Regions from separate parts of the Virgibacillus tibetensis genome, predicted to be linked through region 1. Evidence: riboswitches for the same ligand, from Rfam matches in the RefSeq annotation. Region 1 holds a riboswitch; each other region holds the start of a gene.
The links. Region 1 has a riboswitch for cyclic di-GMP ahead of motA (flagellar motor stator protein MotA). Riboswitches for the same ligand answer to the same signal wherever they lie in the genome.
Positions count from the first base shown of each region.

Region 2: it holds a riboswitch for cyclic di-GMP, as region 1 does, so the genes downstream of both, QGM71_RS00325 (prepilin-type N-terminal cleavage/methylation domain-containing protein) here and motA (flagellar motor stator protein MotA) in region 1, are expected to answer to the same signal.
Region 3: it holds a riboswitch for cyclic di-GMP, as region 1 does, so the genes downstream of both, QGM71_RS10280 (ketopantoate reductase family protein) here and motA (flagellar motor stator protein MotA) in region 1, are expected to answer to the same signal.
Region 4: it holds a riboswitch for cyclic di-GMP, as region 1 does, so the genes downstream of both, QGM71_RS07755 (GGDEF domain-containing protein) here and motA (flagellar motor stator protein MotA) in region 1, are expected to answer to the same signal.

Region 1 is NZ_JARZFX010000002.1:62,684-65,862, reverse strand. It holds gene QGM71_RS05235 (methyl-accepting chemotaxis protein) at 1-1,256, opposite strand, end outside; cyclic di-GMP riboswitch class I at 1,744-1,829, shown strand; gene motA (flagellar motor stator protein MotA) at 1,921-2,706, shown strand; gene motB (flagellar motor protein MotB) at 2,696-3,179, shown strand, end outside.
Region 2 is NZ_JARZFX010000001.1:62,729-65,907, forward strand. It holds gene QGM71_RS00315 (type IV pilus twitching motility protein PilT) at 1-385, shown strand, start outside; gene QGM71_RS00320 (type II secretion system F family protein) at 389-1,585, shown strand; cyclic di-GMP riboswitch class II at 1,632-1,715, shown strand; gene QGM71_RS00325 (prepilin-type N-terminal cleavage/methylation domain-containing protein) at 1,746-2,099, shown strand; gene QGM71_RS00330 (prepilin peptidase) at 2,195-2,950, shown strand; gene pilM (type IV pilus biogenesis protein PilM) at 2,963-3,179, shown strand, end outside.
Region 3 is NZ_JARZFX010000004.1:63,397-66,575, reverse strand. It holds gene QGM71_RS10295 (DUF4363 family protein) at 1-22, shown strand, start outside; gene QGM71_RS10290 (DUF1657 domain-containing protein) at 75-278, opposite strand; gene QGM71_RS10285 (nucleotide excision repair endonuclease) at 443-799, opposite strand; cyclic di-GMP riboswitch class II at 1,144-1,224, shown strand; gene QGM71_RS10280 (ketopantoate reductase family protein) at 1,258-2,172, shown strand; gene QGM71_RS10275 (S8 family serine peptidase) at 2,517-3,179, opposite strand, start outside.
Region 4 is NZ_JARZFX010000002.1:633,906-637,084, forward strand. It holds gene QGM71_RS07755 (GGDEF domain-containing protein) at 520-1,500, opposite strand; cyclic di-GMP riboswitch class I at 1,583-1,670, opposite strand; gene QGM71_RS07760 (hypothetical protein) at 1,891-2,124, shown strand; gene QGM71_RS07765 (O-antigen polymerase) at 2,105-3,179, opposite strand, start outside.

The sequences.
Region 1 (3,179 bases):
ATCAATTCGGATTGATCGCCTGCACCACTAGCTATTTGCTCCATGGTAGTTGCTACTTCATTGGATGATGCAGTATTCTCTTCTGCACTGGCAACTAGTGTCTGGGATGCTTCTGAAACATGGAACGAAACGCCTTTTATTTTTACCATCATCTGCTGGATTTGCTGGAGCATTTTGTCAAAGCTGCTGGACAGCTGTCCAATCTCGTTTGTCGAGTTGATATTGGCCATCGCTAATAGATTGCCGTTCTCAACTTCCTGCATCGTGTCCTGCAGTACTTTAATTGGCTTAGTAATTCTTCTTGTGATAAAAAACGCAATAATAACAGCCAGAACGATAATTATTCCAAGTGTTACTAAGATGGGCAAGAGGGTTTGTGTAGCAATACTTTGAAACTCGCTTTCATATACAGTCTCAGCCAGTACCCAACCGGTAATCCCATTTGTAGCGTAGCCAAGTATTTTCTTCTCGTCAGACTCTGTGTATTCAATTACACCGTTTTCTCCACTTGACTGAACCTTTTCATAAAAAACTTCCTCTACTGCACTTTCACCGAGCAGCTCTTCATCAGGATGGGAAACATAATTCCCGTCTGGACTGATAATCATCGTATAGCCTGTTTCACTCGAACTCATTTTATTCGTAATGTCCAATAATGTATCAACGAGAATATCGGCACCATTCGCTCCAATTAGCGTGCCATTCGCAGAGTAAATAGCCTGTGTTGCTGTAATTACCATGTTTCCTGTTGCAATATCTACATATGGTTCTGTCCAGACTACTCCGCCGTCAGCTTCTATCGCTTCTGTGTACCAACCCCTGGTAGTCCCGTCAAAATCGCCTAAATCTGCATCAGGGTAGATGGTTGTATGCCCGTCTGTACTGTCAACTGTATAAACATTGATAATGTCCTCATCTGCATTGACTGTAGCACCGAAGTAGTCCATCAGTTCGTTATAGTCTTCATCTCTATCAAAATCTAAAATAATGTCACTTTGTGAGAAACGATTTAGTACATTTGCTTTATTCGTAAAAAAAGTATCGAATGTATTATTTAAACTCTCCATCTGCATCTCGATGCTATTTGCCTTTTCATTGATAAGTGTGCTCTTACTGATGGTGTAATTGGTAATAGCAATAATGGCACCCGCAATGATGATCAATGTCAGAAAAGGAATGAGAATTTGATTTTGCAGTTTGCTTGACCGCCGTGGAGCTTGTGATTTGTTGGTGGAAGTAGACATTTTACTTTTCATTAATACCCTTCTTTCCTTATATAGTTGACTTAAATCATTTACTTAAAATTACAAACTATCACTCTATTTATATTATCGTCAGAGTTGTAAAAAAGTGAAGTGTCGAATAGTTCATTTATCCTATTTTTAGTTAACCAAAAACGATCACGTTGTGGTGACCGTTTATTTTTAGTTGCTGTATTGTTAAATTTGAATCTTTCCGTATTATTAATCCTATTGTTAAATTATCGTTTATTACCGGTTACAGAAAGAGTACATAGGATTGTAACAGTGAATGGACTTCAGTTTCTGTGTTATAAATTACGCTCCTCTTTGACTGTATTTTTAAAAACATAGAATAAATAATACAAAATTAAGTATTGGAATAAAATTTACACATTTTAGCCAAAGTTTCGATTAAATTTTTTTGAATTAGTCCTTCATAAATCTAAAAAATAACCGATAAATAGAGTAGTAGTTTATATCTATTTCTTTTTAACTTAATCCAAATAGAAAAAGGCAAACCATCTGAAAGGGTGGGACGCAAAACGAAGGGTCTACGGTCGTCTGACTAGGATCGCCTTGGTTACCACTGTAGATTTTTATATAAGAATCTTTTTGGCTGTTTCTAAGTTGAAATAGTCTTTTTTAGTAGGATTAATCATTTAATTATGGGGGTTGCAAGATGGACAAGACATCGTATATTGGTATTATATTAGGCTTGGTTGCTATAGGGGTCGGAATGACTTTGAAGGGTGTGGAAATGGTCGCAATAGTTAATCCCGGTGCGATATTAATTATTTTCCTGGGAACGATTGCTTCCGTTTTAATCGCATTTCCTATTAGTACAATTAAGAAAATACCAGCGCTATTCAAAATTATTTTTACAGAAAAAAAGTATACAGCAATTAAGGATTTGATTGATCTTTTTACACAGCTGGCAGAGCAGACACGTAAAGAGGGGATTCTTTCATTGGAAAAACAGATGAATGAGATTGAGGACCCGTTCTTAGAATCAGGATTACAGCTGACGATTGATGGGCAAACACCTGAGTTCATACGAGAGGTCATGCTGGAAAAAGTGGACGCAATGGATAGACGTCATCAGGAAGGTGCAGCCGTATTTACCCAAGCAGGAACCTATGCACCAACACTGGGTGTTCTGGGAGCTGTTATTGGGCTGATCGCCGCACTCGGAAATATGGAGGACATGGCAATCTTAGGGTCTGCGATATCGGCTGCGTTTATTGCTACGTTATTAGGTATCTTCTCTGGGTATATGTTATGGCATCCGTTCGCTAACAAGTTGAGGCAGAAATCAAAGAAAGAAATACAAATTAAAGAAATTATGATTGAAGGGGTTCTGTCCATTACAACTGGTGACTCTGCGATGGTCGTTCGGGATAAATTAGGCTCTTACCTGACGACAAAAGAGTTAAACGAGATGAAGGAGGATCGGGATGCGTCGTAAAAGAAAGCAGGATGATAGTCACATTGATGAGTCCTGGTTGATTCCTTATGCAGACTTACTAACTCTGTTACTGGCTTTGTTTATTGTGTTATTCGCAATGAGTGATTTGGACGCACAGAAGTATAAGGAGCTATCCCTTATTTTTCAAAGTGAATTTGGTTCAGGATCAAGTATATTAGATGAAAGCAGCGATCCTATTGAAATTCCGGAAAGTACCAATCAGGATACAGAAGAAGAGGAAGAAAAAGATGAAGAAACGGAAGTAGAAAAAGAAAAAGAAGAGAATGAAGCACGGGAATTACTCCACCTTCAGGAGCTGCGGGACAGAATAAATAACTATATTGCAACGAATGAATTGACGGATGTATTAGGAACAGAATTATTGGATGAAGGGCTATTAATAACAATTGTTAATGATATAACATTTGATTCTGGTAGTGCCGAAGTAAAAAGCGAGGGACAGAAAATCGCTA
Region 2 (3,179 bases), on a different contig from region 1:
TGCGGAGACGGGCCATTTAGTGTTAGCAACACTTCATACGTCAGATGCAGTTTCCACGATCGAGCGGATTATTGATGTATTTCCTGCAGAACAGCAAGCACAAATACGTATTCAGTTATCTACTATTTTAAAAGCAGTTATCTCTCAACGACTGCTTATTACGAACGACAATTTTGAAAGACGCGTAGCAACAGAGGTTCTTGTTAATACATCAGCCGTTAAAAATCTAATTCGTAATGAAAAGCTGCATCAAATCCAAAACGTGCTGCAAACATCAAAGGATCAAGGAATGCATTCAATGGAAATGGACCTAAAACGATTGATTCAAGAAGATGTAATCAAGTTTGAAACTGCTGCACCTTTCATGCAGGAAGGGAGTTCGTAACCAGTGGATTACCAATACAGCGGGAAACGAATTTCCGGTCAAAAAATTAAAGGGAAAATAGAGGCAGACTCAAAAAAGGCAGCATTGTTGCAACTTGAAAAAAAAGGGCTGATTATTTTTGATATTGATGAAACAAAGCCCTGGAATAAAGATATTATCCTTAATAAAAAAGTTAAAAATAAAGACTTCGTTCTATTTCTAAGGCAATATGCAACATTGATTCATGCAGGGATAGCAATCTCTGATGCTACAAAAACAATGACGCAGCAAACCGACAACTATGCATTGCGTAATGCCCTTACAGATATTGATAAACAGCTGGATCAGGGACAAGCCCTATCAAAGGCTACCGAGCGTCATCCAAAGGTTTTCCCTTCGCTGCTGGTTAATATGATTAACGCAGGTGAGGCCAGTGGTAAGCTGGATGATATTCTGAATCAGATGGCTGATTACTACGAAAAGGAATACCGAAATAAACAAAAGGTAGTTTCCGCATTACTTTATCCAAGTGTAGTCGGAGTTATAACCTTACTACTCAGTATGTTTTTATTAGTGTTTATCGTGCCACAATTTGTGGGTATGTTTAACTCATTTGGTGAGGAAATACCGACATATACACAAATTATTATGAATTTAAGTAATTGGGTTGGTACTTTCTGGTGGCTTCTATTTATAGTTGGACTGTTTGGTTATATGATTTATAAGTACTTATTACAGAAAGAAGCATTTGTTTATAGAATAGATAGCATAAAAATGAAGTTCCCATTTCTTGGTGTTCTTATTCATAAAGGGGCACTAGTTCGTATGACACAAACATTAAGTACATTAGTAAACAGTTCTGTACCTATCTTACAGTCTGTTGCGATTACGGAAAAGGTTGTTGGAAACCGTGTCATTCAAGAAGTTTTACTGCAATCCAGGAAGTCGCTGGAGGAAGGGGAATCTATTACAATACCAATGAAGGGGCATTGGGCCTTTCCTGCGTTGGTAATACAGATGATGCAAATCGGTGAAAAAACCGGGACTTTAGACCATATGCTGTTGAAGGCTGCTGAATTCTATGAAGAAGAGGTAGAGCAGCTCTCTAATAGAATTAAGACATTAATAGAACCAATTATGATTATTATTCTAACGGTGATCGTTGGCAGCATCATTGCTGCGGTAGTTATTCCAATGTTTTCTTTATTTGAAAATATGTAGAATTTTTGTAGATATTTGTCTGGCAATACGTTATAATTTAAATAGGAATAAAGTAGGATATGATGAATGACTATCTTTAAGTGGGCACTTGGGTGGTCAGGAGTAAGTAGTGCAACCGACTAACTTAGAATAAACATAGTTTATGAGAGGCGGGGAAATTATGTTAAAACGCATGAAAATGATCTTGAAGAAGGAAAAAGGATTTACGTTGGTTGAGTTGTTGGCAGTAATTGCTATTTTGGGGATAATTTTGGCTATTGCTATACCTAGTATTGGTAAAGTAATTAGTAATTCAGAAGGTAAAGCTCACGAAGCAAATATGGATTTGTTTGAGAATGCAGCAAGATTGGCTTATGTGTCTGGTAATCAAGAGGATACATATACTTTAAATGAATTAGAAGAGAAAGGATTTTTAGATTCTATCCCTGATGGATTTGCGGGTACAGAAATAGTTTATGTGGAAAACAATGGTGGATCATTTGTATATGAAGATCGACGTACACCTGGAAATTAAGTTTTAATAATAAATTTAAACGCCCTTGCAACATAATGTGCAGGGCGTTTTCTTCAATAACATAGTTTCATAGATCTAGACAAGGAGCCACAATAATGAACATCTCACTTATAATACTTTTCTTCTTATTAGGCCTAATCTTCGGTTCATTCTTCAACGTGGTCGGGTTGCGCCTGCCTAAAAACATAGCCTTCGCTAATGATCGTTCCATTTGTCCACAATGCAAGCACCAACTAACTTGGTATGAGAATATACCCCTTCTGTCTTTTCTCATCCAGGGAGCAAAATGTCGCCATTGTAAGGGGAATATTTCGTACATATATCCGGCGATTGAATTATTTACAGGATTTCTGTTTGCTTTAAGCTATTCTGTAGTAGGCTGGAATCTTGAATTACTCACAGCATTATTACTTGTTTCCATGCTCATGGTTATTTTAGTTTCAGACATTATGTATATGCTTATTCCAAATAAGGTGCTTTTATTTTTCCTGCCATTATTAGTAGCCGCAAGAGTAATTAATCCATTAGATCCCTGGTGGTCATCAATAACAGCAGCGTTGACAGGACTCTTGATTATTGCGGTAATCATTCTTGTAAGTCGTGGTGGAATGGGAGCAGGTGATATGAAGTTATTTGGTATTCTGGGTATTGTTTTAGGAATGGAAAAGCTGTTATTAGCTTTTTTCTTATCCTGTATGATAGGAGCACTAATTGGTATAGTATTACTTCTATTTAAAGTAATTGATCGTAAGCAGCCTGTTCCATTCGGTCCATATATTGTCGTTGCAACATTACTTACATATTTCTACGGGGATTTTCTATTAATCTGGTATTTTAATTTACTAATATAAGCAGGTGACAGCATGGGTCTTATTAATAAAGGACGAGTAAACATTGTAATTACAAATAAAGTTTTACGTTATACCTACCATAAGAATACTTCGGTAGATGGGGTGGTAACACATGGTGAGGTAGTATTACCGCCAGGTGTAATAAAGGATGGAACGATTGAGAACAGGTCAATTCTTTTGGAAATTCTAAACAAGCTTGTTCAAAAATATAAGTGGAAACGAAAAAAAC
Region 3 (3,179 bases), on a different contig from region 1:
ACATCTTATTTACAACATTTAAAACGGGTTACCCACTTGAGTAACCCTGTATGCTATCGTACTTATTCACGGTGTTAGGTCAGGAATTGAGGTTCTTCCTGTTCAATCTCTGCCAAGCGCTTTTCTAACCCATCAATAATTGGCTGCAGCTCCTCAGCAGCATGACCATACATTTCTTTCGCAAATTCGTCTTGTGTTTTTAAAGAAAATGTCTCGAAATTGGCTTGAGCACTCCTGGCATTGGCTAGGGCTTGCTGAACTTGTGTGCCTACAGTCACATTTTCCACCTCCTGCCTGTTATGAGCTTACTTTTCCCATAACGCTGGAAATTATGAAGCTAGCCACATACCACAAATTTACTTCGCCCAAAAGTTATAGAAATAAAAAAAGCAATAGGCATAGTCTAATTTGACTGTACGTATTACTCTTTGTTAATCGTCATTTATTTATAAAACACTTTGTCTACATTGTATTTTGCCTTGCGTTCATTGATAATATACGTTTCATAGATCTCTCTATGAGCTGGATCATCAACAATGCACACTTCAATTTTGCTCACTTCATCTCGATGCATTTTAATCGGCGAAACATTATCATTAAAATGTTTTTTAATTCTTGGCCTTAATTTCCTGGCTTTACCAACAAACAACAACTCTTGATTGTCGTTATAAAACATGAAAATACCGCCCTTATCTCTTGTGATCAGGTGAAAATCAGTAAATCCATAAATATTACTCAGTTCCGGATTATCTTGTTTAGTTATGGTGACTGTCGGTGTTGGAATGGTTATGTTTATCATTTAAGCTCACTTCCTCTTTCTATCCTGCTGTTTATGCTAACATAATTCTCCTTGCAATGCTATTTTTCCTAATACCAGCATGCTATATTACTCTCTTCTGTTCTCCTCCGAGAATATAAGGTAGGAGGACAGGAGGACGCACTAAATCCCCCCTATCATTTATCACTTCTCATTATGGCTTTCTGTAGTAGTTTGCCGAAACATTTACTTTCATATCCATTAGTTGTCTATTATAATGAACTAAATGAACTATATAAAAATTATTAAAATTATAAATTACTGTGTAAGACTAGGTAGGCTATGAAGTTTAACCTTTATTTACGAGCTTGTAGTACAACTGGACCTCTATTAGGGGCTATGAGGCATGGCCTTTATTTGGACACTTGGGGCATGTAGAGCTAGTAGTGTAACCGCCCTTTTATTTAAATACATTAGTAGGTAATAGGAGGAAGCATAGCATGAAAATTAAGAATGTTTCGATCGTTGGGCTTGGCGCACTGGGAATTCTATACGGACATCATTTATCGAAAAAGATACCGAAAATGAATTTACGAATAATTGCAGACAAGGATCGTATTGAAAAGTACCAGAAGAATGGGATTTATTGCAACGGTGAGCTTTGTGATTTTCAGTATGTGACACCTGAAGAAACTGTAGAATCCGCTGATTTAATTATTTTCGCTGTGAAATTCAGCGGCTTGCATGATGCTATTAAATCAGTTGAAAAGCATGTTGGTGACAACACAATCTTCTTGTCCACATTAAATGGTATTTCAAGTGAACGTGAAATCGGTACATATTATGGATTCGACAAGATTTTGTATTGCGTTGCTCAGGGGATGGATGCAGTGAAGGAAGGAAACCAGCAAAGCTATGATAATTTTGGCATCCTCTGTTTTGGTGAAAAAGAAGGTATTGATACGCCAAAAGTAAAACGGCTTGCAGACTTTTTCCAGGAGGTAGAGATGCCTTTCGAGCTTGACGCCAATATGAATAAAAGACAATGGGGAAAATTCATGCTGAATGTAGGGGTGAATCAGACAGTAGCATTAATTGAGGGCGATTATGGCGAGATTCAAAAGGATGGTAAAGCACGAGATATGATGATTTCTGCTATGCGGGAGGTTATAGCCCTTTCCAGCTATGAAGGAATCAATTTAACTGAAGTGGATTTGCAGTACTGGCTGGAGGTTGTAGGTAAGCTGAGCCCACATGGCAAGCCCTCCATGCGTCAGGATCTGGAAGCAAAACGCAAAAGCGAATTGGGATTATTTGCAGGCACCGTGGTGGAATTAGGAAAAAAACATGGAGTCCATACACCGGTGAATGAAGAGCTTCATCGCAGAATTCACGAGATGGAACAGGAATTTTAAAGACAGGGTGTTCGGGGAGGTGCCTGTCACTTCCCGGATTTTGTCGAAAAATATTAATGCGTTTATGATTGTTGTGTCCTGGATCTAAGAGCCTCATTTACTTATGCTTAATTCACCGTGAATTTAAGAGGCAACGGTTTTTTATCCAATTGGATTAATACAGGTTTTGAAGCTTCCCAAGAGGAATTTATTGAAGAGGTTATTAAACTGTCGCGAACCCATATTGAATAGGTGAAGTATTGGGGAGATTAATCGATAAAACCCCTTCCACTGAAATGTTAAGGAAAGCCCACAAACTAAACGAGGTTTGTGGGCTTAAATCTTCTTACCAATTATATTGGATTTTATTTCCTATTTCCACTGGAATAAACTACCTTCACCTGTTCCCAAGTCTCATTCCCAAATGTATCCTTCGACCAGATCATGATGATGTTTTCCCCATCTTCTAGACTAACATTGGTACTGAATGAACCATTTTTTACTTTGGTTCCTTTTCCATTCACACGTACAAAGTCTAAGTTATCGTCTGATACTTGTCCTTCAACTTTTACCGATTTCTTAAAAGTTGTTTCGCCATCTACTGGTGACTCTATCGTGATGACAGGAGCAACTGAATCTACATCGACTGTAGTCGTTTGAATGGTTTCGTTCCCAGCTAGGTCTCTGGCAGTAACCACTACACTATTTTCTCCTTGTTCCAGTGTGATAGTAGCTTCATAGATTCCGTTAACAAGGGTAGCTTCTGTATCATTGATTGTAACAACCTCAAGATTTTCTTCTTCTACCTCAGCTTGTACGGTTACGAATGTTGTATTAAATCGCTCTCCCTCCTGAGGTGAGAGGATAGATACAACCGGAGAGTTGCTATCTAGTGTAACCTTCACTTGATTGGATGGTCTAGTGAATCGTTCACCTTGAGCAGCTCGAGCAGTAATCTTGTTTTCACCTTCTGTTAAGGATATCTCTCCACTAAATGTTCCATCCTCTCCTGAAGTAACGACAGCCAC
Region 4 (3,179 bases), 570 kb from region 1:
TTTTAATTATATATTTTACAATAAAAAAACTTTTAAAACCATACTAACAATTCTAATAGCTTACATAGTTATTTCCCGATAACTATAAATAACCTTTTTCTATTAATAAACTCATACATATTCCATAATTAATATACTTAACATCATCAACAGGAATGCGCAATACATTTTTAGAATCAAAAAATCTAGCATTATTCATAGGTGAGAGCTTACCCCTATCTAATACTTTAAATTCATTGTGATCCCTAAGGTTTTCTACCAAAATGAGTTATTAAATGGGTAAATTAATGGGGATGCATTTATTACTAACGCAAAGTAAAATGGATATTCCCCTTCAAAGAAAAAATTGTAAAATTATGGGGACTAATACCACTTTGGTTTTCACATAGAACGCAAATTATCCAACAGTTACTATAAGTCTATTAAAAAAATCCGCCTCACTCACGTCTGCACTATAAAGCTTTAAAGCGGTGGGGACTTGACACTCCACTGGGACTCGACGAAGTACATAGTATAAGCTTAGGATATAATTCTATTTTTCCCTGTGTTTTTTGCAATATACAGACGTTTGTCAGCTTCATCTAGTACATTGAGGATGTTATGATCGTAATCCTCCACCTCCACAATCCCCCCACTTATCGTTAAAGCGATCGTTTTACCATGATATGAAAACTGATGCGATTCTATATTTTTGCGAATTCTTTCCATAACCTTGATCCCCTCTTGCTTTTCTACTTTTCTTAATACTAAGAGGAATTCTTCTCCACCCCATCGAACAACCGAAGCATCACCTGGTACGCTCTCTCTTATAATAGATGCAGCTTGCTTTAACATACTATCACCTAATAAGTGACCATATGTATCGTTTATACTTTTAAAATTATCTAGATCACAAAATGCAACTGTTACTGAATAATCAATAGCCTTTGCTTTCTTTATTTCCTCTAGCAGAAGTTTTTCTCCGGATTGTTTATTGTACAAACCAGTTAGGTAATCTGTTTTTGATTCACTGATAGTTTTTCTAAGTTGCATTTGATAAAATAAAACCCCAAACCCTAGTACAAAGTAACTAACGGAGTTAACACAACCTTGCAACCAAACTAATAGTTCTGGATCCTTTGTAAATGCAACATGCAAAAATGTAAATACAGAAGCTAATATTGATATCAACATGATACTACGCTTTTTAAATCTTTTCACACTTGTAGCGAACGTAGTAATAATTGGTAAATAGTACATAGGATAGAAAGGGCTTTCTGTATGACCAGAATGAGCGATGATAAGAAAGATAACGCTTAAATGAATAACACTAATAACTAAAATCAAAAGAAGATTATTAGGAAGTTTTACTAGAATAGCAGGTAATATCATAATTACAAGAAATAGAAAAGTTAGCCACCAGGCATGAGAACTACCCCAAAAATAAATCACCACAAGAAAATAAAGAATACTTTGCACTACCGAAAATATCCCCATAGCATTTCTTTCATTAATACTCATAAGAGACCCACCTACCCCAAAAAGTATAAACAACAAAAAAAGACTTGTTTAACCGAAAAAGCCTAGAGTAAGTCCCTATACAACCGGCATCCTAGCTACCTTAGTTCAAATGAACGTTAGGCCTATGGTTTTGCGTCCCAGACTTTCGTACTGGTTTGCCCTTAATTCGGTAGGTCTATTATATCATTTATTACTAATTTTTAAAAATTTCGAGATTGCATATGGTGTGAGTCTGAAAGCATTGTGGACTGCGATGCCTGTACCATGGCCCACCCTCCAAAAATCATGCGATAGTAAAATAGTACCAACAAACACAAAACATGGGGGTGATCTTTTGTATTGTACAAACTGTGGAACAAAACAAGGTGAAGGGGCTAGATTCTGTCATTTATGCGGAAACTAGAATCTAACGTAGCAAAGGAAAGTAATACGCAACAGCAAGTAGTACATAAAAAAGCGCAGGATGTTGTTCAGCTGGAATCTACTTTCCAGGCCTTTTCTCCAAACGAACAACTGTCCGATGAGGAGTTAGTACGCCATTATGTTGGTCCGAAAAAGGTAGATTACTATACGGAGAAGTTCCCCATTTCCTCGCAGTTTAATATTAAACAAACTTCTTTTTGAATAAATTCTTTTTGTTTCGAACTGTACTATTATTGAAGAATTTATAGTTTATAAAGTTTATTACAATAAACAACATAGCAAATATTATTAATGGGTTTGTGAAACCACCTCTTACAAGATGGAATATCCAAGTTGCACTTACTGCCCACAACATAAAATGCTTAATTGATAGTTTTTTGTCCAAGATAGCGAAGAAAAATCCAAACAAAATCAGGATTACTAAGCCAACTAAACCAAAGTTAATATAAGCATCTCCTATTATACCTGGAGGTACGGACATCCCTTCTATATCAGGTTCTAACCAACTAGCCACAATTTGTTGTGTGTTTTCAGGTTTATCCCTCCATATTGATCTTGGGATAACAGAAAATAATAACCTATAGTAAGATTGACCATTTAAAAAGTCGTTATATAAAGGAACGTAATTAATTACATCCAAAACTCTTGTCGAATAACCTATATCTCCAGACATTATAGATGATTCTAAAAATAACTTTAAATCAAAGTCGAAACTTTCAATGTTTTGGCCAGGTTGTAAAAAACCTCGAAAAAACCTTGAAGTTATCGCAAGAAGGAAAACTAAGACACCTAAAAATAAAGTAATGATTTTAGGTGACAAGTAATTTTTATATTTATTGTATCCATATAATCCACTATAGTAATATCCAACTAAAACCGAAGCTGAATGAACAACTAGCAATGACCTCGTTCTAAAGAGCATAAATATTAGGGTTTCCAACAAAATGAAAATTAATATCCACTTTAGAACGTTAGAATGTTGCCTTGCTTTTACAGTAAAGAATACTAAGAAAAACAAAATTGATGTCATATAAAAACCATAAGTAGCCAGTAGCCGAAAAATGCTGGGGTTTTTAAGTTCTAAACGACTTAAATTCATTATATTTAGTGTTCCAGCATCTATAAAACAAAAAATAACACTTACAAATGTAACAACCCCTATTAAAATAATAACTTTTCGAACTGCTACTTTTTCTAAGTATATTTTTTTTAGTTTGATTTCCTTTCCGACTAAGACACAATTACCTATGCAAAAA